Candidatus Vesicomyosocius sp. SY067_SCS001: one gene and its partner. The protein of the gene in region 1 interacts with the protein of each later gene in a pairwise test. Links are inferred from orthologs where the notes say so. Each region holds a gene or a part of one and is shown on either strand. Other genes may lie near its edges.

What was found.
Region 2: the proteins of ribD (region 1) and accC interact in binary tests that used the Escherichia coli proteins (3 or more experiments, as listed by UniProt). The link is inferred for Candidatus Vesicomyosocius sp. SY067_SCS001 from one-to-one orthologs.

What each region holds. Positions count from the first base shown.
Region 1 is NZ_CP054877.1:754,812-771,721, forward strand. Bases 13,955-16,910 are described here. They hold ribD (bifunctional diaminohydroxyphosphoribosylaminopyrimidine deaminase/5-amino-6-(5-phosphoribosylamino)uracil reductase RibD), read left to right. Parts: upstream 13,955-14,885; coding sequence 14,886-15,935; downstream 15,936-16,910. Other genes in these bases: HUW60_RS03665 (ABCB family ABC transporter ATP-binding protein/permease), read right to left, coding at 13,955-14,432; coaBC (bifunctional phosphopantothenoylcysteine decarboxylase/phosphopantothenate--cysteine ligase CoaBC), read left to right, coding at 15,932-16,910. Outside these bases: ATP-dependent chaperone ClpB, read left to right, coding at 1-2,022; HUW60_RS03620 (electron transport complex subunit E), read left to right, coding at 2,327-2,968; prmC (peptide chain release factor N(5)-glutamine methyltransferase), read left to right, coding at 3,235-4,023; HUW60_RS03635 (fumarate hydratase), read right to left, coding at 5,434-6,924; HUW60_RS03640 (rod shape-determining protein), read left to right, coding at 7,004-8,083; rod shape-determining protein MreC, read left to right, coding at 8,120-8,914; rod shape-determining protein MreD, read left to right, coding at 8,917-9,387; mrdA (penicillin-binding protein 2), read left to right, coding at 9,375-11,225; tRNA guanosine(34) transglycosylase Tgt, read right to left, coding at 11,537-12,649; more of HUW60_RS03665, read right to left, coding at 12,639-13,954. UniProt on the Escherichia coli protein: Converts 2,5-diamino-6-(ribosylamino)-4(3h)-pyrimidinone 5'-phosphate into 5-amino-6-(ribosylamino)-2,4(1h,3h)-pyrimidinedione 5'-phosphate.
Region 2 is NZ_CP054877.1:1,004,808-1,016,873, forward strand. Bases 9,200-11,996 are described here. They hold accC (acetyl-CoA carboxylase biotin carboxylase subunit), read left to right. Parts: upstream 9,200-9,818; coding sequence 9,819-11,174; downstream 11,175-11,996. Other genes in these bases: aroQ (type II 3-dehydroquinate dehydratase), read left to right, coding at 9,200-9,366; accB (acetyl-CoA carboxylase biotin carboxyl carrier protein), read left to right, coding at 9,367-9,813; argC (N-acetyl-gamma-glutamyl-phosphate reductase), read left to right, coding at 11,171-11,996. Also shown: atpB (F0F1 ATP synthase subunit A), read right to left, coding at 1-95; HUW60_RS04810 (ATP synthase subunit I), read right to left, coding at 95-442; HUW60_RS04815 (NAD(P)/FAD-dependent oxidoreductase), read left to right, coding at 639-1,928; HUW60_RS04820 (NAD(P)/FAD-dependent oxidoreductase), read left to right, coding at 2,258-3,559; HUW60_RS04825 (NAD(+) kinase), read right to left, coding at 4,338-5,156; nucleotide exchange factor GrpE, read left to right, coding at 5,311-5,874; protein-disulfide reductase DsbD, read left to right, coding at 6,598-8,829; more of aroQ, read left to right, coding at 8,917-9,199; more of argC, read left to right, coding at 11,997-12,066. UniProt on the Escherichia coli protein: This protein is a component of the acetyl coenzyme A carboxylase complex; first, biotin carboxylase catalyzes the carboxylation of the carrier protein and then the transcarboxylase transfers the carboxyl group to form malonyl-CoA.

The DNA of each region.
Region 1 (16,910 bases):
GTGATTGGTCGTGATAGTGAAATTCGTCGTGCCATTCAAGTATTACAACGACGAACTAAAAATAATCCAGTTTTAATTGGCGAACCTGGTGTGGGTAAAACTGCTATTGTTGAAGGTTTAGCACAACGTATTATTAACCATGAAGTATCAGAAGGTATCAAAGGCAAGCGTGTTTTATCGCTAGACATGACAGCACTGATAGCAGGTGCTAAATATAGAGGTGAATTTGAAGAGCGACTAAAAATCGTACTTAAAGAATTAGAAGACAAACAAGGTCAAATCATTTTATTTATTGATGAATTACACACCATGGTTGGTATTGGCAAATCCGATGGATCTATGGATGCTGGGAATATATTAAAACCTGCTTTAGCTCGTGGTGATCTACACTGTATAGGTGCTACTACACTAGATGAATATCGACAATATATTGAAAAAGATTCTGCTTTAGAACGTCGTTTCCAAAAAATATTAGTAGACGAACCAACTGAACAAGACACTATTGCTATTTTGCGCGGGCTTAAGGAAAAATACGAAGTTCATCATGGTGTAGAAATCACAGATCCTGCTATTATTGTTGCTGTAACTTATTCAACCAGATATATTACTGACAGACAATTACCAGATAAAGCCATTGATTTAATTGATGAAGCAGCCTCACAAATCCGCATGGAAATTGATTCAAAACCAGAATCAATGGATAAACTTGACCGTAAATTAGTGCAACTTAAAATTGAACGCATGGCACTCAAAAAAGAAAAAGACAAAGCTTCTAAAACACGATTAGAAGAATTAGTGAAATTAATTAAATCACTAGAAAAAGAGTACGCTAATTTAGAAAAAATTTGGAAAAAAGAAAAGCTAGTAGTCCAAAGTGCACACCATCTTAAAGAAGAACTAGAACAAGCAAAATCCGATTTAGAAAATGCACATCGTAACAATAATTTAGCCAAAATGAGTGAACTTCAATACGGAATTATTCCTGAATTAGAACAGAAAATTAACATGGCTGAAAATACTGAAACAGAAAAAATGACATTACTTAGAAATAAAGTCACTGAAGATGAAATTGCCCATATTGTTGCCCGTTGGACAGGTATTCCTGTGGATAAAATGATGACAGGTGAAAAAGATAAGTTACTACAGATGGAAACTATTATTCACAAACGCCTAGTTGGTCAAGATAAAGCTGTTAAAGTTATTTCAAATGCTGTACGTCGTGCGCGAAGTGGCCTATCTGACCCTAACCGTCCTGATGGTTCGTTTCTATTTATGGGTCCTACTGGTGTGGGAAAAACTGAACTTACCAAAGCCTTAGCAGACTTCTTATTTGATACCGAGAAAGCTATTGTACGCATTGATATGAGCGAATTTATGGAAAAACACTCAGTTGCACGTTTGATTGGCGCACCTCCAGGCTATGTTGGTTATGAACAAGGTGGTGTATTAACTGAGGCTGTGCGTCGCAAGCCTTATTCAATTATTTTACTTGATGAAATCGAAAAAGCCCATTCAGATTTATTTAATATTTTACTACAAGTACTAGATGATGGTCGACTAACGGATAGTCAAGGTCGAACAGTTGATTTTAAAAATACTATTATAATAATGACTTCAAACCTAGGTTCTCACTTAATTCAACAAAACCTAGGAAAAGATATATCCGTTGAACTTACTAAAATTGTTAGTGAGCACTTCAGACCTGAGTTTATCAATCGCATTGATGAAATCATAACCTTTAAACCACTAGAAAAATCTCAAATCAAAGGTATTGCACTCAGACAAATTGAGATCTTATCATCACGTTTATCCAAACTTAATCTTAGAATAACATTAAGCGATATAGCCATAAGTTTGATTGTTAACAAAGGCTATAACCCTGTGTTTGGCGCCAGACCCCTTAAACGTACCATACAACAATTATTAGAAAACCCTTTGTCAAAAAAAATCCTTGCTGGAGAATTTTTATCAGACTCAACCATTCATGGAGATGTTAAAGATGGAAAAATCGTTTTCTATTAATCTATTTTTATATAATCAAACCCTGCTGCTACTAAATCGATTTTGTATTACAATACAACAGGAACTACTAATTCTCTCAAAAATGTAATATTTTTATAAAAATAGTATTTTATAGCAGATAAAAACAACCATTTTCCCATATTTTAAACCAACAATACTCTAGAACTAAATTATCACAAAAAATACTTTCTAAAAACAGATTTGTCTATGTATTGTATATCCTTAATAAGGATATACAATACATAGACAAATAAAAACCTTATTGCTAGAAAATTGATATTTAATTAAGTATATAATAAATATTATGGATAACTATAATAAAATTATAAAAAATGGGTTGTGGGATAACAATCAAGCCTTAGTTGCTATTTTAGGTCTATGTCCCTTATTAGCAGTTACCAATAATATTGTTAATGCAATCGGACTTGGTCTGGCAACTACATTTGTTTTAGTAATGTCTAATGTAACTGTTTCTATTTTTCGTAATCATATTTCAAAAGAAGTTCGTATTCCTATTTTTATCCTATTAATTGCTTCATTTGTAACAATTGTTGAATTAATGATGAAGTCATATTTTTATGATTTGTATTTGATATTAGGTATTTTTGTACCTCTAATTGTAACTAACTGCGCTATTTTAGGGCGTGCTGAGGCATTTGCCAGCAAGAACACTTGGGATAAGTCTATACTAGATGGATTAATGATGGGTATTGGTTTCTCTGTTGTACTTATTATATTAGGTGCAATGCGTGAATTAATTGGTAATGGTACTTTATTTGATCAATCTGTATTAATACTAGGTGATTTTGGTAATACACTTAGTATTACTGTGTTTAAAAATTATCAAGGCACTTTATTAGCTATTCTACCACCAGGAGCATTTATTGGTTTAGGACTTATTGTAGCAATGAAAAATAAATACGACTTGGAAAGAAAAAAATTATAAACCAATTAATAATACTTTTACTAAAATAAAGATAATAAGAAACTATAGTTCTTACCCCTAAGCTAATCACGGAAGAATTCTAATAAATTATTCTTCCTAAGAAACCTCGTGCTATAGTAACAAATAGTAAATTTAACATAATTTACTACATTAAACAAAATTTAGTAAGCAAATAAGTTATACTTACCTCTATCAGAGCATTCTTTATGCATGTTTTAAGGATAAAGCAAAAGCATTAGAATTTGACAATCATGAATTTATAAATCTTGGATACTATTCAAAATTATTTAAGCAGTGACATAATTGATATAACACTACTACTATCTCTGGCTCTTAATAAAAACCATGCTCAACTTATTTCTCATAATAATTATCAACTAAGTAGTAACGAAAACAATCAACTTAATCAATTCATCAAACACAGACAGTCCGGTGTTCCATTTGCTTATTTAAGCGGAACAAAAGGATTCTATCATCTTGATTTTAAAGTTACTCCTGATACACTCATCCCTAGACCTGAAACTGAACTATTAATTGATATTGCTTTAGGCTTGTTCAATCACAATCAAACTTGTGAAGTACTTGATTTAGGTACTGGTAGTGGAGTTATTGCCATAACAATAAGTAATAAAAATCCAAACTGGAATTTAACTGCAACTGATTTTTCAATCAATGCACTTGCAGTTGCTAAACAAAACACAAAAACAAATATTAATTTTCAACTAGGTAGTTGGTTTGAAGCTACTCCTAATCAAACATTCGATTTAATTATCTCCAACCCACCTTATATCAAACAAAATGATATTCATCTTAATGAATTAAGATTTGAGCCCCAAAGTGCGCTTATTTCTGGCAAAGATGGTTTAGATGATATTAAAACTATAATTAATAACACACCACAATTTCTCAATGAAAAAGGCTATCTATTATTAGAACATGGTTTCAATCAACAACATAAAATCATACAATTATTAAAAGATAATTTCTTCAAAATTCAAAAATTTAAAGACTATAACCAAAAAAATCGTGCAATTTTAGCACAAATTAAACATTAACAATTATAAAAAACTATCTTAGTATCAAAAATCAGCATTTAACAAACTTATAACTACTAATTTAATAATAGAACTGTACGTGCTTGAATAATAATCTCACATATACTGTATTAACTACATCAAGTAAGTAAAAAATTAACCATTTAACTACATTGTTAATATTTGCCTTTATATAATTAATTAATAGACATTCAATAATTTACTATATTCATATTCATCTCAGAAATTAGCATTTTAATTATTCATTATAGTACTAATTATATCTTTTTAACCAACCAAAATGGCAACTATGATGGATTTCTATATCAATTAATTTAGAAATTGGATATCGTTCTATAAAAACTAAACTTGATACATATCTCATTAGAAACTATAGAAGAGGTATTTAATAATATACCAGATGTTTTTACCCTTATTTTACCTATCGATTCATTACTTATATCTTCTATTATAAGCGTTATTAATTAAGGTTTAGTAGCAATAATATCTCAAACAATACTATCATTTGCGTCTCAAGCATAAATAAGGTAAAATAATTATAATAATATTATTAGTATAATATGCTTACATATAGCAACTTATTTAAAGTGATAATTATGTATACTAATAATTAATCAACTTAATCAATAAACCATCCTGTCTTTAAAGAATTACAACCAAACAAATTATAGTTTTGATAAATCTTATTGTACTATCAATAATTTAGGTGGGATTGATAACTCTTCTAGCTTTTAAATCTCAATAATTCTAACCTTATTTCTATCCAAAACTTAATTAAAATTACTTACTATAGATTAAATCTATTTAAAAAAAAATTCCAATTAAAAAAAATACTCTCCTTAACTAAAATTAGATATGATAGAATAATAAGGATATTCAGGTACATATAATTTATGAAACTAATTATTAGTTAATATGTTAAATAACATTAATTGAATAATTCTTTTAAAAGTTCTTATTTTACAATAAGAACAAAATAAAACAAAAGAAGTCGGTCTATAAGCCGGGTTCTGTAATAAATGGTCATTCATCTACGTGTTTTGTTACCAAAACGCTTTAGCGCTCTACCCACAAACTGCGCGAGCAACGTTATCGTTAGTCTATTTGAGCTTACTCCAAGTGGGGTTTTCCTTGCCACGATTGTCGCCAATCCCGCGGTGCGCTCTTACCACACCTTCTCACCCTTACCTATTAAAAATAGGCGGTCTAAATCTCTGCATCACTTTCCGTTATGTCGCCATACCTAGCCGTTAACTAACACTTTGCTCTATGGAGCCCGGACTTTCCTCTGAAGAGCAATCTCCAGCGACCATCCGACCAACTTCGAGATAATTATACTCTAAGTCTACATCTCTAAAGCTATTAAATTTACTCAAAAAAATAATTTCACTGAAATATTTACCAATTTGCTTAATGAATCATCTGAATATCTTTAAATATACTATGAATATTATTACCTTGAGTATCGACTGCAACTGTAACTGGCATATCTTTAACTTCAAATTCATAAATTGCTTCCATACCCATTTCTTTAAACGCAATTTTTTTAGCTTTTTTAATAGACTTAGAAATCAAATAAGCTGCACCGCCCACTGCAATAAGGTATGTAACCTTATATTTCTTAATAATTTGTATACTATCCTCACCACGTTCTGCCTTACCAATCATACCCAAGATATTAGTATTATCCAATATCATATCGGTAAATTTATCCATACGCGTAGCAGTAGTAGGACCTGATGGACCAATTACTTCATCACCAACAGCATCTACTGGGCCAACATAATAAATAAATTTATTATCAAAATTTACACCATCTGGAAGGCCTTCTCCATTATCAATCATTTCTTTAAGGTACCTATGAGCTACATCTCTCCCAGTAATGATTAAACCTGATAATAATAATGTATCTCCAATATGCCATAGAGCCATCTTTTCACGAGTTAGATTACTTAGATCAATTTTTTTATATTGAGTATAGTCCATCTCTAATTGAGGATAACTATCCATATCTACCTGAGGAAGTTGCGCCACCCCTGAACCATCAAGTGAGAAATGTAAATGACGTGTTGCCGCACAATTAGGAATTATTGCCACCGCTTGAGAAGAAGCATGAGTTGGGTAGTCTTTAATTTTAACATCTAACACTGTTGTTAAACCACCTAAACCTTGTGCACCAATGCCTAAATGGTTAATCTTATCGAATAATTCAAGACGTAATTTTTCAAGATTACTTGGATTAGATTTCTGAGCAATGTCTTTGATATCAATCGGTTCCATCAAACTCTGTTTCGCCATTAACATTGCTTTTTCAGCTGTACCACCAACACCAATACCAATAATACCTGGCGGGCACCAACCAGCGCCCATAGTTGGTATAGCTTTTAAAACCCAATCAACAAGATCAATATCTGGTTCAAGCATGCTAAACTTCGCCTTATTTTCAGAACCACCACCTTTAGCCGCAACAATAAAATTAAGTTGTTCGCCTTTAACAACTTTCATGTGAATAACTGCTGGCGTATTATCTTTAGTGTTAACTCTAGTAAATAATGGATCTTTTACAATAGAAGCTCTAAGGGGATTATTTACATAAGTAAATGCCTGTCTAACTCCTTCATTAATCATATCTTCTAATGATAAATTAGCTATCCAAGTAACTTCCATACCCACCTCAACAAACACATTGACAATGCCAGTATCTTGACATATTGGACGCTTACCAAAGACTGCCATTTTTGAGTTAATAAGAATTTGTGTAATAGCATTTTTTGCGGCTTTGTTAGTTTCTTTTTCATAAGCATTTGTCATCGCTTGAATAAAATCAGGACTATGATAATAAGAGATATATTGCAAAGCATTAAAAATGCTTTCTATAACATGTTTTTGTTGAATTTTCATATTTATAAGGTATTAATTATTACTGATTATTTATAGTATTATATCTCTTTATTTTACAAATATTTAATTGGAAATTTTTATGTTTAATTTTTTAAAAGGGCAAAGTCTTGATTTTTTAAAAGGGCAAAGTCTTGATTTTTTAAAAGGACAAAGTCTTTCTATAGACTTAGGTACAGCTAATACATTAATTTGTATGGATGGTGCTGTAGTACTAAATGAACCATCAGTAGTTGCTATTCATAATGACAGAAGATCACTAGAATCAACTGTTATTGCTGTAGGTCAAGATGCTAAAAATATGCTAGGCAGAACACCCGGTTCTATTGAAGCTATCAGACCTATGAAAGATGGCGTCATTGCTGATTTTAAAATTACTGAAAAAATGTTGCAGCATTTTATTCGTAAGGTTTTACGCTCTGGCTTTTTTTCACCAAGCCCTAAAGTACTTATTTGTGTACCTTGCGGTGCAACTCAAGTTGAGCGTCGCGCTATTAAAGAAAGTGCTGTTGGTGCAGGTGCGCGTGATGTTTATTTAATTGAAGAACCAATGGCAGCAGCGCTTGGTGCAGGTATGGCAATTGAAGAAGCTTCAGGAGCTATGGTTATTGATATTGGCGGAGGCACAACTGAGATTGCAATTATGTCACTTAATGGTATTGTATATTCTGATTCATTACGTATAGGTGGCGATGTATTTGATGATACAATTGTCAAATTTATACGTCGTGAACACGGCATTATTATCGGATACTCAACTGCTGAAAAGATTAAAGAAGAGGTGGGATCAGCGTTCAAATCAAGCGCTGTTAAAGAAATGCAATTTAGAGGACGTGATGTTGCTAAAGGAATTCCAGTGAGCTTCAATATAACTAATACTGAAATTTTACAAACATTAAAAGAACCACTTAAGATAATTATCAGTTCTATTAAAACTGCATTAGAAAAAACCCCTCCAGAGTTAAGTTCTGACATTGCCGAAAATGGCTTAGTCCTCACAGGTGGGGGCGCACTCTTAGATGGTATTAATAAGCTTATTAGTCAAGAAACTAATCTGCCAGTACGTATTGCTGACGATCCGCTTACTTGTGTTGCTCGCGGTGGTGGAGTTGCACTTAATATGATCTCTAAACATAATATAGGGTTTTTAGCTGCTGAATAGTTAAATATTGATTAATTATTTATAGGGCTTTCCAATATGAAGTTTCTTGAACTTTTTATCCCTGTCATTATCTCTATAATACTTATACTATCTGATTATAAATTTTCTTATCTTAACCATCTAAGACAATCAATTGAAACCTTAATATCACCCATCTATATGGTAGTGAACTTACCTTCACAGATATATACCTGGATTGATAATCAAGGTACTAGCAAAGATCAATTAACCATAAATAATAATAATTTACATCGTGAACTATTAAAACTTAAAGCTAGATTACAAACCTACAATGCCTTAGTACTTGAAAATAAAAAACTCCAAGCACTATTAGATTCAAGTTATACCGTAAAACAACAAAAATTTACTTTAGCCCGAATAAGTGAACTTAGCCAATCTAGACTTAAAAAACAAATTATTATTAACAAAGGTAGTAGTAGTGGCATTAAAATTGGACAAATAGCTTTAAGTTCTAAAGGTATTATTGGGCAAATATCGAGAACAACACCACTATATTCAACTATATTAATGGCTAATGATCCAACACAACACGTTCCTGTTAAAAATGGACGTAGTGGTGTTCGGGGTATTAGCAAAGGTATAGCTGAGAATAATCATCTATTAAATGTTGAATTTATAGAGCCTAATTTAGACGTTAAAGTAGGTGATGTATTTTTAAGTAGTTCTATCGGATCAAAATTTCCAGATGGATACCCAGTAGGAACAGTAATTAGCGTAGAAAAAAACCAAAACGAACCATTCTTACATATCCAATTAAAATCTGCTCAAATACCAGAACAATTAGAATTTGTCATTATTGTAACAGACTAACCATGAATTCACAACGTCGTCCCTATATATTTCTAATAAAGATTACTTTTTTTGCATTAATTTTAAGTGTAATACCTCTAAACAATCTGTTATTAGGCGCATCTGCATTTTGGTTATTACTTCTTTATATTTACTGGATAGTATATTTTTCAACCAAAGTAAAATTTTTTATTGCGCTTATTCTTGGCATACTTGTTGATATTCTACATGGTGATATTTTGGGACAAAATGCCTTAGCGCTTATTTTTAGTAGTCTATTTATTAGCAATATAAAGCAATCATTTTTTTTATCTAACCTAAGTACTCAACAAGTTTATGTATTTATATCTAGCAGTATTTATTTGGCATTTTTCTTACTAATCTTTGTATTAACACAAGGTTTTATCATTAACTATTACTTATTTTTAGCGCCATTTACTAGTGCATTCATTTGGCCAATAGTTCAGTTCTTACTATCAAAATGCAAAGCATAAATAATCCTCAATTTGAAAATAAAATACTCTTTTATAGACTTAGACTAGCACTTATTTTTATTTTTTTACTCACTGCTTTATTAATAATTAGAATTTACAATTTACAAATAGTAAACTATCAATATTACTTAAAAAAAGCTTTAAACAATCAAATACATACTCTACCAATAACACCTAGTAGAGGAAAAATATTTGATCGTAATGGTAATGTTTTAGCTACTAACAAACTAGCATTTAAACTGACCTTAACACAAGAAAAAACTAAAAACATTACAAAAACACTACAACAGCTAAAACAGTATGGATTTATCAATAATAAGGATATTAAAATATTTAATCAAAAAATAAAACATTATCAAAAATTTCATAGTATTCCAATTAAATATAACCTTAATGAGATCCAAGTTGCAAAATTCTTAATTAGCAATATTTTTATTGGTGTAGATATAGAACCTTATTTCCATCGAATCTATCCCAACCAAAATTCTAGCGTTCATGTTATTGGTTATGTTTCTAGAATGTCTAAAAAAGATAAACTTATTTATGATAAGAAAAACTATTTAGGCACTTTATTTGTAGGTAAAACTGGCATTGAAAAACAATACGAAACACTATTACATGGTACTAACGGCTTACAACAAATCGAACGAAATGTAAATGGTAGGGTTATTCACATCAAAATCATTAAGCCTGCTATTACTGGTAAGAATTTATATCTAAGCATAGACTTAGACATGCAAAAAAAAGCAGAAGCACTCCTTAAAGGAAAACGAGGCTCAATTGTGGTTATAGATGTCAAAAATGGCGAAATATTAACACTCGTTAGTACACCTATTTATAATCCAAACTGGTTTGTAAATGGTATATCACACACCAACTACAACCAATTACAAACATCAAAAAATATCCCTCAACTTAACCGTGCAATTCAAGGGTTATACCCTCCAGGATCTACAATTAAACCTATGGTGGCTTTAGCAGGCTTAGAAGAGGGAGTTATTACTAATATAAGTAGCACTTTTTGCCCAGGATATTACAAATTACCAAATGTTAAACGCAAATTTAACGATTGGAAAAAAACAGGACATGGACATGTCAATGTCAAAGAATCAATAACACAATCATGCGATGTATTTTTTTATGACTTAGCAAATAAACTAGGTATTGACAAATTACATAATAATTTAGACTTATTTAATTTTGGCCGAAAGACAAATATTGATATTCCTGGAGAAAATTCCGGAATACTACCATCTAAAACTTGGAAGAAAATTAATAAACATAAACCTTGGTATCGTGGAGAGACCTTGATTACAGGTATTGGTCAAGGATTTATAGCTGTTACTCCTTTACAGCTTGCAGTTGCCACTACAGCAATTGCCAACAAAGGTATTCTATTTAAACCAACCTTGCTTAAAAATACGCAAACATCTGATGATATCATCATCGAATCTAAAAAAGATAGTCATATACAAATTCCAATTAAAAATATTCAAAATTGGGAAGATGTAATTGACGGAATGAAACAAGCTATTTATGCACCTAAAGGTACTGCTAGAAAGCTCAATAAAGGTTTAACCTATACATTAGCTGGAAAAACTGGAACCGCACAAGTATTTAGTCTTGACAATACTATAGAACAGTATATTGAAGAAAAACTTGATGAAAGATTAAGAGATCATGCACTATTTACTGGCTTTGCCCCCATTGAAAATCCAGAAATAGCTATCGCTATTATTGTTGAAAATGCAGGTAATGGTAGCTCAAAAGCAGCACCAATTGCACGTCAAGTACTTGATGTATATTTTGATAAACAATTAAACAATACTTTGCCTTAATAAATTTCAGTCAATTGGGACTATTAAAATCGGTAAACACGCTTTAAATTAATATAATCATGGATGGTTAATTAATTATACAAAATAATTATTTTAGCCTTAGATCAGTCCCATTATAAGATTACTATAAAAATTTAATATTGCTTACTCTATCTCTAAACTATGTATTTTAACTAAATCTAGCCATCAATACTTAACAAGTATTTATATTTTCTTTCTCTAATAAAACTCCAAACCTACTGAAAACTCTTATTTGATGAACATCAAAGTATAGCCTTCAAAATGATCACTAAAAAATAATAAATTATTACTCATAGGTATCCATATCCTTGTTGTTGGTAAAATTCTTTCTTAAAAATTGAAAATTTATTAATTTCAATAGCTCTACGCATTTGTAACATTAGGTATTGGTAATAATAAAGATTGTGAATAGTATTAAGTCTTGCACCTAAGATTTCATTTTTTCTTTGCAAGTGATGCAAATAAGACTTAGAATAATTTTGACAAGTATAACAATGACAACACTCGTCTAATACTGAAGTATCAAGTCTATACCGTGCATTACGAATTTTAACAATACCAATTGAGGTAAACAAATAACCATTACGAGCATTACGTGTTGGCATAACACAATCAAACATATCAATACCACGTTCAACTGCTTCTACCAAGTCTTTCGGTGTACCAACACCCATCAAATATCTTAACTTATCACTAGGCAATTGACTTGGAAGATAATCCAATACCTTTATCATCTCTTCTTTAGACTCACCCACACTCAATCCCCCAATTGCAAATCCATTAAAACCTATTTCAACCAAAGTAGCTGCCGATTGCATACGAAAATCCTCATGCATGCCACCTTGAACAATGCCAAATAAGGCATTTTTATTATTTAAACGATCATGCTCATTTTTTGATCGTTGTGCCCATCGCAAAGACAATTGCATAGACTCATAAACTGTTTTTTTATCAGCTGGATAGGGCGTACACTCATCAAAAATCATAACAATATCTGAACCTAACTTCTTCTGTATTTGTATTGACTCTTCTGGCCCTATAAAAATTTTAGCACCATCTTTAGGTGAACGAAAATCTACACCTTTTTCACTAATTTTTCTTGTTTCTCCTAAACTAAATACCTGAAAACCTCCAGAATCTGTTAATATTGGACCTTTCCAATGCATAAAATCATGTAAATTTCCATGTGCTTGAATAACATCCGTACCAGGTGTAATCGCTAAATGAAAACTGTTTCCTAAAATCATTTGCGCACCTAAGCTGCTCAATTCTTCTGGCGTCATGGCTTTAACTGAACCATAAGTTCCAACTGGCATAAATGCTGGTGTTTCAACCTCGCCTCTATCAAAAATTATTTTGCCACGGCGTGCTAAATAATTTATATTTTTTAATTCAAATTTCATCACTTTTCTCATTAACTTGTAACTGCCATAATTTAGCATATTCACCATTAGACTCTAATAACTTAGCATGTGTTCCACATTCTTGTACTTTCCCATCTCCAAGTACAATAATTTTATTACTATCAATAATAGTAGATAGTCGATGTGCAATTACTAAAATAGTATGTTTGCTAGATAATCTCTTTAATGCTTTTTGAACCATCTTCTCTGAATAAGAATCTAATGCCGATGTTGCTTCATCAAAAATTAAAATAGGCGGATTCTTTAGAAGTACTCTAGCAATCGCTAAACGTTGTTTTTCACCACCAGAAAGTTTCAAACCACGTTCACCAACTAACGTATCATAGCCTTCAGGAAGCTTATTAATAAAGGCGTCAATAAAACTAAGTTTAGCTACTTTTTCCACTTCATGTTGGTTTGTATCTTGTTTTCCATAAGCAATATTGTAATAAATACTTTCATTAAACATTACAGTATCTTGTGGAACAACACCAATAACTGATTGCACAGAATGTTGATTCAAATTCTTGATATTTTGCCCATCAATTAATATTTCACCACTATCCACATCATAAAATCGAAATAATAATTTCGCCAATGTCGACTTTCCAGAACCAGACTTACCTACAATAGCTACTTTTTGTCCAGGCTCAATGACAAAACTAACTTCTTCTAATACTTTATTCTTACCTTTATAGGCAAAAGAAATACGCTTAAACTCAATCTTTCCTTGACCAATTTTTATTTTTGGTGCATCCTTAGAACTATTTACTTTTGATTGACGATCAAGTAAATCAAACATGTTATTCATATCAATAAAATTATGTTTAATCTGCCGATACACAATTCCTAAAGAACCCAATGGCATAAATAACTGTAATAACAATACTTGAATCATAATCATATCACCAAGACTCAAACTTTCATCAACAACACCTTGAGATGCGAAAATTAAAATGATAGTTATTCCTACAGCAATAACAGCACTTTGAACAAAGTTAAGCGCCGTCATTGAAGTAAAACTTTTAGTAGCAATATTTTCCCAACGAGTCATAGTTTCATTATAACGATTAACTTCAGCATCCTCTTGATTAAAATATTTAACCGTCTCATAATTAATTAAACTGTCCACTGCATTCATATTAGCCTCAGATTGCATATCATTCATCTGATAACGGTACTTCATACGCCAATTTGTAATAGCCAATGTAAAGCCTACATAAAAAACTACCGTTAAAAATGAAATACCAGCAAAGAAAATATCATAATTAAACCACAAAACACCAATCACTAAACATATCTCAAAAAATGAAGGAATGATGTTAAACACAAAAATCGATAACAAGGTAGATACACTTTGAGTGCCACGATCAACATCACGGGTAATACCACCAATACGACGATCAAGATGGAAAGACAAATCCAATGTATGTAAATGCTTAAATACACTAATTGCAATCAAACGCATAATATGATAACGAACACGTACAAAAATCGCATCACGAAGCTCATTAAATAACGAACTAGCAAGTCTAAGCGCACCGTAAGCAAAAAGTAGTCCTAACGGTAAAATTAGCAAGATATTAGTCTGATTTAAAACGTCAACGATTTCTTTTAAAACAACTGGCACTGCAACATTAGCAAATTTTGCAATAATCAAAAATAACATTGCCAAAATAACACGTATACGCATTTTTAACAAATAAGGAAATAACTTTTTTAAAACTTTAATGTCTCTGGTTTTAAAATCATAAGCCTTAGTTTTATTATCAGTACCACACATAATATATAAGATTATTATTGGGTAGAGGTACGTCTTTTTTACAAGTAATTTTTATCATTTTATTGGTTTTAAACTAACCTTGATTATGTAATAATTCCTGTTAACAAGATATATAACTAACTAAATAGGTATCATCACAAACCAATACTCTATTCAATAACATATAATATTAGTGGTTTTTACCTGATAAACAAGGGTTTGCAAATTTCAATTACTCTAACCCTTTAGGTGACATTAATATAAATTAAAATTTATATTTCCTATAAAAGTTGCTTTAATATCACTTTTAGTCTAATAATAGCCTCAAAATATAACTAAACCTTTATAAAATTATTTATCAATCTGATACGGACTACTTATAGGGCTTATTTTTTCTGTTCATTCATGTTATTTTTCCTAGGTAGAATACTATTAATTGTTTATGCAAAATATTTTCACAATTATATCTGAAATATGATAACAACTTTTTCGAAAAATGAAACCCAAAATATGACAATTGCACTCAAACTTGCCTTACAAGGAAGATACGGTGTAAAGTCTAATCCTATGGTAGGTTGTGTAATTGTTAAACATTCCAAGATTATTGCCAAAGGATATCACAAAAGTTTTGGCCAAGAGCACGGAGAAATTAATGCCTTAAAACAAATTAACTATAAAGCTCTGGGTGCTACACTCTACGTCACTCTAGAACCTTGTTCACATCAAGGGAAAACACCGTCTTGTGCACAAGCCATTATTAACTCAGGTGTTAAAAAAGTTATTATCGCTATGCTTGATCCTAATCCTCTAGTCAATGGTAAAGGGGTTGTTATACTTGAATATGCAGGTGTTGAGGTTAAAATTGGTCTTTTAAAAAATGATGCATTAATTCTTAATCAAGGATTTATTAAGCGTATACAAACTAATAAGCCTTTTGTACGTTGTAAAGTAGCTATGAGTATTGATGGGAAAACCTCAATGAGTTCAGGTGAAAGTAAATGGATTACCTCAAAAATTGCAAGATTAGACGTACAAAAACTACGTGCCAATCACCAAGCAATTATAACTGGATCAGGTACAATTATTAAGGACAATCCTTTAATGACAGTACGTCTTGATGATGTTAATTCAAAACCACTACGTATTGTAATTGATAGTAAGAATCAAATAACAGATACCTCGCTTAATATATTTAACACTGATGCACCAACACTAATCCTAAACCCGGATAACACCAAGGTACTTGCCTCTGGCAAACTAGATCTTAATAATGTATTAATCCAACTAGGCAATCAAGGTATTAATAATGTTTTACTTGAAGCAGGTCCTAAACTGATTGGAGCTATGATTAAAATGAAATTAATTGATGAGTTTATTATTTATATGGCTCCTATATTAATGGGCAGTGATGCTAATTCAATACTTAATCTAGTTATTAAAGATATGACTTATAAAATCAAACTAGATATTATTGATGTTAAGATGATAGGTAACAATATTAAAATAACTGCTACTTTAAAATGAATAACTTAACTAATAAGCACATAATCATTGGTGTTAGTGGCTCTATTTCAGCTTATAAAGCACCTGATATTGTGCGTCGGTTACAAGATTTTAATGCTAAGGTAAAAGTAATTCTTACCAAAGGAGGCGCCAAATTTATTACTAAATGGTCATTACAATCAATCTCACAAAATAAAGTCTATCATAATTTATGGGATGAAGATGCTGAATTTGGCATGATACATATTGAACTTGCTAGATGGGCAGATGCTATTTTAATAGCTCCTGCTAGCGCCAATACTATTACCAATATCGCTATAGGTAAAGCTAATGATTTATTAAGTAGTGTTGTCTTAGCAAGTGACGCATTATTGCTCATCGCACCTGCTATGAACCTAAAAATGTATCAATCTAACGTTCTTCAAAACAACTTATCAATACTTACTAATCGGCATGCAATCATTATTAAACCAGGATCTGGTGAGCAAGTTTGTGGCGATATTGGTATGGGAAAACTCGCAGAGCCATCAAACATCGCAAAACAAGTGGTTCAGCAGTTCATTAGCACAAAACTAACTGGTAAAAAAGTACTAATTACTTTAGGTTCTACTATTGAAGCAATTGACCCAATTAGATTTATTTCTAATCACAGTAGTGGAAAAATGGGTATGGAATTAGTCAATACTTGTATCGAATCAGGAGCATCAGTAACCTGTATTTATGGCAATATCACCACCACTCTAAATGCAAAATCTAACAACATATCAATTGTTAACGCACAACAGATGTATGATAAAGTCATGGATAATATTACTAATCAAGATATTTTTATTGCTTGTGCAGCTGTAAGTGATTTTTCTGCTAAAAATACAAAAAATCAAAAAATCAAAAACAATAGAAGAAATCTAACACTTGAACTTATTCCAAATAAAGACATATTAGCAGATGTCTGCAAATTAAAAGAAAAACCTATTTGTATAGGGTTTGCTGCAGAAA
Region 2 (12,066 bases), 250 kb from region 1 along the record:
CCCCAATAACCATCTGGAAATTGACCATACGTCAAATTTTGTAAATGGTGCTTAATATAGCTACCAGAAGTTATGACTTCATTTGTCGATGACATTACCTATTTATAACCCTGTCTATTAAAAAACCAATCTGCCCCAAAACCAAACCAATAATTAATGCCTCTGGTGCTAACCCTACAATTAATAAGCCAAAAAAAGTCATTAACACTAATAAAATCATACGCATAATGACACTAACTGACATCATTATAACAACAGTACCTGGACTAATATTTAATTTCCCTTTTTGTTTATTTATATACCTATTAATCAAACTAGTATTTAATAGACCAATTATGCCACCATAAATTGCTGCTATAGCCACATTACTCATAGAAAAATAAATACTCACTACTAATAATATACTTAATTGTACCTTTGGCCATTCACTTCTTGTTGCCAAAATATCTATTCGCCTAATCGAATTTACCAATATAAAGTATAAATTATACAGTCTAGCTTATAAAAAAATCGCTTTTTTATGACTTCCAATCAATTAAATTAATCCTTAATTAAATATGATTATATAATCATATTGTGATACATTTGACAAGTATACATATTATCAGAATAATTAACTTATTTTTAGGAGTGATATTATGTCTCATGTTGTTGTTATTGGCGCAAGTACAGGCGGACTACCTTTTGCCTACGATATTAAAAAAACATTAGGAAAAAATCATAAAGTAACGGTTATTTCCAATAATCCAAACTTTAACTTTATCCCTTCAAACCCTTGGTTAGCTGTTGGTTGGCGTAGTGAAGAGAATATTAGTTTTTTACTTGAACCTTATTTAAAACGCAAAAATATTGAGCTTATTATTGGTGAGGCTAATGAAATCAAACCTAATGATAACCAAGTTATGGTTGGTAACCAGGTTATAAACTATGATTATTTAGTGCTAGCTACAGGTCCTAAACTTGCTTTTGACGAGATTGAAGGTTTAGGTCCTGAAGGTCATAGTGTTTCAATTTGCACTACTGCCCACGCTGAATCAGCACGCCAAGAATGGAAAAAGTTTTGTACAAGTGGTGGTGGGCCAATTGTTGTAGGTGCTGTACAGGGTGCCTCATGTTTTGGTCCAGCTTATGAATTCGCTACTATTATGGATACTGATCTTAAAAAACAAGGTATTCGTGATAAATGTCCTATCACTTTTATTACGGCAGAGCCATATATTGGCCATCTAGGATTGGGTGGTGTAGGTGATTCAAAAGGTTTATTAGAATCAGAATTTAGACAACGTCATATCAAGTGGATTACTAACGCTAAAGTTACTAATATTGCAGCTAATAAAGTTACGGTAGATCAAGTTAATGATGAAGGAGAGGTAGTTAAAACAATTGAAACAGCCACTCAGTATACTATGATGTTACCAGCCTTTAAGGGTGTTGATACAGTTGCGAAATTAGCAGATATAGATGCAGGTTTTGTTAATCCACGTGGATTTGTTATAGTAAATGATTATCAACAATCTCCTGTTAAAGATAATATCTTTTCAATCGGTGTGAATATTGCCATTCCCCCTGTTGAAAAAACACCTGTAATGTGCGGCACACCAAAAACAGGCTATATGATTGAATCCATGGTCACTGCTGTTGTACATAATATTGAAGAAATGATTGCTAATAAAACACCTACTCATATCCCAACTTGGAATGCTGTTTGTATTGCTGACATGGGTGACACAGGTGTTACCTTTGTCGCTATGCCCCAAATTCCTCCCAGAAACGTTACCTGGGCCAAAAAAGGTAAAATGATGCATCTTGCTAAAATCGCCTTTGAGAAATTTTTTATTCGTAATATGAAAACTGGCAATTCTGAACCCGCTTACCAAAAGTACATTTTTAAAATATTAGGAATTGAACGTTTAAAAAAAAGTAGATAATCAATTTATAGAATCACTATGAAATTCACAATCACATACTTTCTTAAAGTGTTAAATTACTTTTCTAAAAGTTCTATCGCTGGTGGTTACCCCGCTCGGTTAACTAAATTTTAAAAAGGTGTGTCGGATAAAGTTTATACAAAGATTTGTAATTAATAGCTTGAACATATAGCATTGGATACACAAACACAACTCATAAGATGACTAAAATATGACTTCCAATCAATTAAATTAATCTTTAATTAAATATGATTATATAATCATATTGTGATACATTTGACAAGTATACGTATTATCAGAATAATTAACTTATTTTTAGGAGTGATATTATGTCTCATGTTGTTGTTATTGGCGCAAGTACAGGCGGACTACCTTTTGCCTACGATATTAAAAAAACATTAGGAAAAAATCATAAGGTAACGGTTATTTCCAATAATCCAAACTTTAACTTTATCCCTTCAAACCCTTGGTTAGCTGTTGGTTGGCGTAGTGAAGAGAATATTAGTTTTTTACTTGAACCTTATTTAAAACGCAAAAATATTGAGCTTATTATTGGTGAGGCTAATGAAATCAAACCTAATGATAACCAAGTTATGGTTGGTAACCAGGTTATAAACTATGATTATTTAGTGCTAGCTACAGGTCCTAAACTTGCTTTTGACGAGATTGAAGGTTTAGGTCCTGAAGGTCATAGTGTTTCAATTTGCACTACTGCCCACGCTGAATCAGCACGCCAAGAATGGAAAAAGTTTTGTACAAGTGGTGGTGGGCCAATTGTTGTAGGTGCTGTACAGGGTGCCTCATGTTTTGGTCCAGCTTATGAATTCGCTACTATTATGGATACTGATCTTAAAAAACAAGGTATTCGTGATAAATGTCCTATCACTTTTATTACGGCAGAGCCATATATTGGCCATCTAGGATTGGGTGGTGTAGGTGATTCAAAAGGTTTATTAGAATCAGAATTTAGACAACGTCATATCAAGTGGATTACTAACGCTAAAGTTACTAATATTGCAGCTAATAAAGTTACGGTAGATCAAGTTAATGATGAAGGAGAGGTAGTTAAAACAATTGAAACAGCCACTCAGTATACTATGATGTTACCAGCCTTTAAGGGTGTTGATACAGTTGCGAAATTAGCAGATATAGATGCAGGTTTTGTTAATCCACGTGGATTTGTTATAGTAAATGATTATCAACAATCTCCTGTTAAAGATAATATCTTTTCAATCGGTGTGAATATTGCCATTCCCCCTGTTGAAAAAACACCTGTAATGTGCGGCACACCAAAAACAGGCTATATGATTGAATCCATGGTCACTGCTGTTGTACATAATATTGAAGAAATGATTGCTAATAAAGCACCTACTCATATCCCAACTTGGAATGCTGTTTGTATTGCTGACATGGGTGACACAGGTGTTACCTTTGTCGCTATGCCCCAAATTCCTCCCAGAAACGTTACCTGGGCCAAAAAAGGTAAAATGATGCATCTTGCTAAAATCGCCTTTGAGAAATTTTTTATTCGTAATATGAAAACTGGCAATTCTGAACCCGCTTACCAAAAGTACATTTTTAAAATATTAGGAATTGAACGTTTAAAAAAAAATAAATTTTTAAAAAAGTAGCTAACCAGCTTATAGAATCACTATGAAATTCACAATCACATACTTTCTTAAAGTGTTAAAATGTTAAAGTGTTAAATTATTTTTTCTAAAAGTTCTATCGCTGGTGGTTACCCGCTCGGTTAACTAAATTTTAAAAAGGTATGTCGGATAAAGTTTATGCAAAGATTTGTAATTAATAGCTTGAACATATAGCATTGGATACACAAAACATAACTTATAATGAAAAATTACCTCAAAAAGAACTATTTTAGAAAACTACTAACGCATCAAAATTCAAATGTTAAATAATCATTTTTGAAACAATATTTAAAATTATACTACTATAACTTCATCCATATAATTCATTATTGTATGTATTAACTACTAAACTAAAAAAGACATAAAATATGCTTGTATATATAACATATACATCTGGTAATTACTGTTGATAATTGAAGATAAATAAAAGTTAGATCTCATTTTTATCGTACATTTCAATCAATCATTCATACACATTAAAATAATGATAGTAATAAATACTCTTGATAAGTTATCATCGTTCAACGCCGCTATTTTACAATAATTATACTTGTAAAGGATTTTACATTATTAGATCTTGAACCGCACTATTAACTTTAACTTCATATTTATCTACACCAAAGTAGTATAATAGTTTTTAACTAAAATCAAATTAAAAGCTAGGCTTTCCCAACCTATTTCATTTGTAACAACAAAAACCTAAGAAAATTCTAATCATTTCAACAACGTACAAATTTTTAACACTTAACTAAAACATTGACTATAGTTTGTGACCCCAATGTAATTTAGATCGAATAATCTCAAAATAATTATAACCCTTTGGGTGTAATAAATTAATAAAACTACTGTGCTGACGCACACAAATATCTTGACCAACTTTAATAACAATTGAGGTTTGCCCATCAAAGCTAACAATCGTACCATCATCTGAATCTTTCACTTGAATCATTACTTCACTATCGCCTGGAATCAATAAAGGTCGATGACTCATAGTATGTGGACAAATTGACACTAAACCAATAGCATTAACACCTGGATGCATAATAGGTCCACCACTTGATAATGCATAAGCGGTTGATCCTGTTGGTGTTGTAATAATTAAACCATCAGCGCGCTGATTATTAACAAGTTTATCATTAATATAAACATCAAACTCAACCATTTTTAAATGTTCTTTTCGATGAATAATCACATCATTTAATGCTAAAAAATTATCTAATGTTTTATTATTTTGTTTTATTTGACAAGACAGCAAACAACGTTCTTCTTTAATATATTTACCATTTAAAACTTCTGAAACAATATCAAACATACCTTTTAACGGTACATCAGCCAAAAAACCCAACCGACCAAGATTAATACCTAAAATTGGAATGTTGTTGTCAACAAAACTACGTGCAGTACTAAGTATCGAACCATCGCCACCCACAACAATAATCAAGTCTGCTTGTTGAATAATACTTTTATTCCCAGATACTACATCTACGCTATGGATTAATAAAAATTCACTTAACCTAATAGCCGTGTCCTCACTCACAGAATCATTGGGTTTAGTAATAATACCAATTGTGTTAAACATATTTGTTGATCATTAAGATTAAATTCTTTAAAATAGCCATTATAATAAATAATATATTAAGTTAATTTATAGATAATTTCATTTATTACATATAAATCAATACTTTTAACATAAATCAATATTTTTAACAAATATACATGAATTGAACAACAAAATGACAAAAAAGAAATCAGAAAAAAAGAATCAGAAAAAACCTTCAGTAGAAAAAAAAGATATTGAAGCCACTACTAAAGTTGACTTGCAACCACCTCAAGATAATGATTTACAAGAACAACTAGCCCAAGCTCAGCAATCTGCTAAGGATAATTGGGATCAACTTTTAAGGTCTCGAGCAGAAATGGAAAACCTTAAACGCCGGAATACTAAAGATATCGAAAATGCACACAAATTTGCATTAGATAGTTTCGTCAGAGCATTACTTGAAGTAAAAGACTCACTAAGCATGAGTATTAAAACTGCACAAGAAGAAAAAGCAACTGTTAACCATATTGTGGAAGGATTAGAAATGACTGATAAAGTTTTTTTATCAACTCTAAAAAAATTTGGTGTAGAAATGATTAATCCTGAAGGCGAAACCTTTAATCCACAATTGCACGAAGCTGTTACCATGATACCCATGACAGACAAAGACCCTAATTCTGTTTTAGAAGTCGTACAATTTGGATTTACTTTAAATGAACGCTTAGTTCGCCCAGCAATGGTAGTTGTTGTTCAATAAACAATAACCTCCTAACTTTACAAAAATTAGGAGGTACTTAAATGGATACTAACTATTCAAAAAATTTATAGCATATATGTATGATCATTTATTTTTAATAATGATTGAAACAAAAAGACAGAACAATAAACATATCTTGTTATTTTTATTATGAGTCAAATGGTAAAAATCTTATTCAATAAAATTTCAACGTAATTTCTATTAAATTGGAAGTAATAAAAAGTTATAATTAACAAAAACTAGTCTTTTAAGTTAAAAGTGAATAATAACATAAATCAAAATACAACATAAACTAACACTGGTTTCTTTAAATCAACAAAAAATAGTAGAATAGATAAAAGACTATTAAAAATCTGAAAAAAAATTACTATTTCTATATTTTTATAACTTGATTAACCATAACTATAGAAATAAAAGTTACAATTTTATACTTATTTTTTAACACCAAATCCAAAAAACAAGTCTATCGTCAATTAATTTAACGCTTTCTAGTATGGTACCTTATGATACCTATCTATAAATAATCTATTATTAAAAATAACCAAATCACATCTGAAAATGGAGTAAAAAACTCAAACTTAACTATCGACCTGGAATTGTTTTATTTAAAAAAGATTATAAAACTTCCATTTTCAATAAATATTGATATTCGTAAATAATATTTACTTGTTATAATTAAGCGTTAATAATTAATAATTATAATAGATTTTTTATAAAAGAAACATGAAACGTTTACTACTATCCTTAATTTTAATATTATCCACATTTTTATTAGCACAAGTAGAAAATGATTTATTGCCAGTAAACAAAGCATTCATCTTTAAAGCTGAAGTAGTTAATAACAAAATATTACTTAATTGGAAAATTAAGAAAAATTATTTTCTTTATAAAGAAAAAATTAAGATTTCTGCTAATTTTTCAGCACAACTAGGCAAAGCTAAGTTTCCAAAAACAAAGATTAGAAATGATGAATTTTTTGGAAAAATTGGGATTTATCGTGATAATACCATAGTGGTTGTGCCTATCCTTAAAGGTAGGGCTAAATCTATTTTATTAACCGTTAACTATCAAGGTTGTTCTGATTTGGGTGTGTGTTACCCTCCTATTACTAAATCAGTTGTACTTGACATTAGTTCAATACATTCGACTTCCTTAGATAATAATTCATTTAATCTCTTATCACAAGTAACTAACAAAATACAATCACTTGTTAAAAGCAGCATACCAACTTCTGATAAGCCTTTGTCTGTAAATAATGCATTTAAGTTTTCAGTGATAGCAATTAATGACAATACACTACTAGCTAAATGGGATATTCATCAAGAATATTATTTATATCATAATAAATTTTTATTTGACATTAAAGGAGCAAAATTTGGCAATATTGTAATCTCAAAAGGTAAAATTAAAAACGACAAGTTTCTTGGTAAAACTGAGGTCCACAAAGATGTATTAGAAATTGAAATTCCACTCACTGATATTAATACTAAATTAATTACTCTTATCATTAAATATCAAGGATGCTGGGAAGGTGGTGTTTGTTTTTCTCCACAAGAAAAAACCGTCAATATTATGTTGCCTTCTCAAACAAACAATCCTAAAATTAATTCTTTATCTGAAAAAAAATCAATATACACACCTAATATTATTCAGATTGAATTGAACAAAACTGATCAAATTACTGCATTATTTCAACAAGAAAACATATTGTTAATATTAACAAGTTTCTTTAGTTTTGGCTTATTGTTATCATTAACTCCTTGCGTATTTCCAATGATTCCAATCCTATCAGGCATTATTGTTGGTCAAAAAGAAAAAGTCAGTACTAAAAAAGCGTTAATTATGTCCATTGTATTTGTATTATCCATGAGCATCGCCTACTCAATCGTGGGTGTATTTGCAGGTTATTTTGGTGAAAATTTACAAGTATTATTCCAAGCTCCTTGGGTTCTGTCTATTTTTAGTGTGATCTTTGTTACTTTAGCATTTTCTATGTTCGGCTATTATGAAATTCAATTACCTACCAGTTTACAAGAAAAAATTACAAAAATTAATAATAACCAAGAAGGAGGGCATCTAATTAGTGTAGCTATTATGGGTTTTTTATCAGCACTTATTATTGGGCCTTGTGTTACACCACCGCTAGCAGGTGCATTAATTTATATTGGACAAACTGGTGATGCATTATTAGGTGGGATATCACTGTTTATAATGAGTTTAGGCATGGGTTCACTACTCATTGTAGTTGGTACAGGCGTAAGCAAGTTACCTAAAGCAGATGGTTGGATGGAAAATGTTAAGTACGTCTTTGGTATTTTAATGTTAGCTGCAGCAATTTATCTACTCGATAGAATTATCTCACCCCTTACTTCACTTATCTTATGGGCAATGCTTATTACAATATCACCAATTGCAATGGGTACATTAAACACACAAACAAATACCTCAAAACCTTGGCAACGTATTTTTAAAGCTTTAGGATTAATTATACTAGGCTATGGTATTTTACTTTGGATATTAGTAGCACGTGGAGGTGGTGATATGTTACAACCACTATCTAGCTGGGGAGCATCAAATGTAGGAGCTGAATCAGACCATTTAAAATTTAAGCAAATTAAATCTATAAGCGACTTAGAACAAGTTTTAGCACAAGCTAAAAACAATAACCAAATTGTTATGTTAGATTTTTATGCTAATTGGTGTATCTCTTGTAAAGAACTTGAACTCTTTATATTTTCCAATGCCAATATAGTCAATAAGATGTCTAACGTTATTGCACTCCAAGCTGATGTGACTGAAAATAATATCAATGATAAAGCCTTAATGAAACGATTCAACATTGTTGGACCCCCTGCTATTTTATTTTTCAAAAATGGTATTGAAAATCGTTCACAAAGAATTATTGGAGAAATCAACGCACAAAACTTTCTTAGTCATCTTAAAAAAATTAAATAAAACAAGCGAAAACGCTGTCAGAACTTACAATATTACATAATATTGATGGTAAAATTATCTTTATTTTTATCTTGCTTATCTGAATAAATGGATGTTCTTTTATTAAACGGACCTAACCTTAATCTGCTTGGCTCTCGTGAACCTGACTATTACGGCACACAAACATTGGATGACATTACCAGTAATCTTACAAAAATAGCAAATAATGTTGGTCTCACATTTGAACACCATCAAAATAATTCAGAAGCAAGGCTGATTAAATATATTCACAATGCTGCCGATAACGGAGTTCAATATATAATTATCAATCCTGCAGCTTTTACACACACATCAATTGCTTTACGTGATGCTATACTTGCTGTAGGTATTGAATTTAGTGAAGTTCACTTATCTAATATATATAAGCGTGAAAATTTTCGCAAACAATCTTATTTTTCAGATATCGCACAAGGAATTATTTCAGGCTTTGGCCCAAAAGGCTATGAATTCGCACTACAAGCTGCAATTCAACATATTCAACAATTAGAGAGGTTGTAAATGGACATTCGTAAAGTAAAAAAATTAATGGAATTACTAGAACAATCTAGCATGAGTGAAATTGAAATTGTTGAGGGCGAAGAATCTCTGCGTATCTCACGCTATAGAAATTCTACAATAGCACCTCCAGTAGCAATTACAACTCCAGTAGTTACTCCAATAGAAACTACTGGAGTAACTCCGTCTGAAAATAATATATCCACAACAATAGATGGCCATCCAATTACCTCACCTATGGTTGGTACTTTCTATAGCGCAGCATCACCTAATTCTGATGCTTTTGTTAAAATTGGTCAACATGTCAACCAAGGTGATACAATCTGTATTGTTGAAGCAATGAAAATTATGAACCAAATCGAAGCAGATCAATCTGGAACAGTAACTGAAATATTATGCACAGATGGTGATGCAGTTGAATTCAGTCAAACACTAGTAATCATTCAATGACATCAATGAACAAAATTAATAAGGTTCTAATCGCTAATCGGGGTGAAATTGCGCTTAGAATTTTAAGAACTTGTAAAGAGCTAGGCATTAAGACTGTCGCTGTTTATTCAACAGCAGATAAAGATCTTAAGCATGTTCGCTTATCTGACGAGGCTGTATGTATTGGTCCGCATCCATCAAAAGACAGCTATTTAAACATCCCAGCACTGATTGCTGCAGCAGAAGTTACTCATGCTGATGCAATTCATCCTGGTTATGGCTTCTTATCTGAAAACGCAGATTTTGCACAACGTGTTGAAGAAAGTGGGTTTATTTTTATCGGACCGCGTGCTGATAATATCCGCACAATGGGCGATAAAGTTGCTGCCATTAATGCCATGCAAAGATCTGGAATGCCTTGTATTCCTGGATCAAATGGAAGTTTGACTGAAGACGACACTCAAAACACCAAACTTGCACGTGATATTGGCTTTCCAATTATAATCAAAGCCTCTAACGGAGGCGGAGGACGTGGTATGCGTGTGGTTGAAAAAGAAGCTGACCTAATTGAATCAATTGAAGTAACCAAAACAGAAGCGCTTAACTTTTTTGGCAACTGCAAAGTATACATAGAGAAATTTTTAACTAAACCTAGACATATTGAAATTCAAATATTAGCTGACGAATACGGTAACGCCATTCATTTAGGTGAACGTGACTGCTCAATGCAAAGACGCCACCAAAAAGTCGTAGAAGAAGCACCAGCACCTGACATCACACCAAGATTACGAGATAGAATTACTAGTGCTTGTACAGATGCTTGTAAAGCCATTAGTTATCGTGGTGCTGGTACATTTGAGTTTTTATTTGAAAATAATGAATTCTATTTTATTGAAATGAATACCCGAATCCAGGTAGAGCATCCTGTTACCGAAATGATTACTGGTATTGACATTGTGCGTGAACAAATACGCATTGCTGACGGGCAAATACTATCATTCAAACAAAATGAAGTGCACATTAAAGGTCATGCTATTGAATGTCGTATTAACGCCGAAGACCCTAATAATTTCATGCCCTCACCAGGAAAGATCACCCAATACCATATAGCTGGGGGATTGGGTGTACGTGTTGACTCTCATGTATATAACGGTTATGTTGTGCCTCCATATTACGACTCTATGATTGGTAAACTAATTACTTTTTCTGATACTAGACTAAGTGCTATTATTAAAATGCAAAATGCACTTGATGAAATGGTAATTGATGGTATTAAAACCAATATTGCCTTACAAAAAAGAATCATAAATGATAAAATCTTTCAAAAGGGTAGTATAAACATCCACTATCTTGAGAAAATGCTGGAAAATTCTTTAATATGATCAAAGTAGGCATTATTGGTTCTACTGGATACACAGGACTAGAGCTTATACGTCTTCTACACAACCACCCAAATGCAAAGATTATCGCACTATGTTCAAGAATAAATGCTAGTAAATCCGTTATTAAAGAATTTCCTAGTCTAATAAGCTACATTGATCTTGACTTTATCAATCCAAATGAAAAAAAATTATTTGAATGTGACATTATTTTCTTTGCCACCCCACATGGAGTAGCCATGAATAGCGTTAGTAAATTCTTAAACAAAGACATTAAAATAATTGACTTAGGTGCTGATTTTCGCATTAAAAATAGCACTGAATGGAGTAAATGGTATGGCATAACACATACACAAGATGATTTATTAAAAGATGCTGTTTATGGCTTACCTGAAGTTTATAACTCACAAATCAAAAACGCCACCTTAATTGCCAATCCTGGGTGCTATCCAACCGCAATTATTCTAGCGCTCAAGCCTTTGCTTGAAACAAATGTAATTGACACAAAAAGTATTATTGCTGATTGCAAATCAGGTGTTAGCGGCGCAGGAAGAAGTGCTAATATTTCCACACTTTTTTGCGAAATAAACGAATCTTTAAAACCTTATAATGTTAATCAACATCGTCATAAACCTGAAACGCAACAAGTGTTAACCGACATCGCTGGCAAAGAAGTAAATTTTTTCTTTACCCCACATTTAGTACCTATGACTAGAGGTATGCTTGCTAGCATTTACGTTGATTTAACAAAGGATGTCAACATACAAAAATTATTTGAAAAACACTACCAAAACAACAGATTTATTCATATATTACCAACTAATGTTTATCCACAAACAAAATCAGTTAAGGGTACAAATAATTGCCATATTGGTATTCAAAAATCGAATAATAA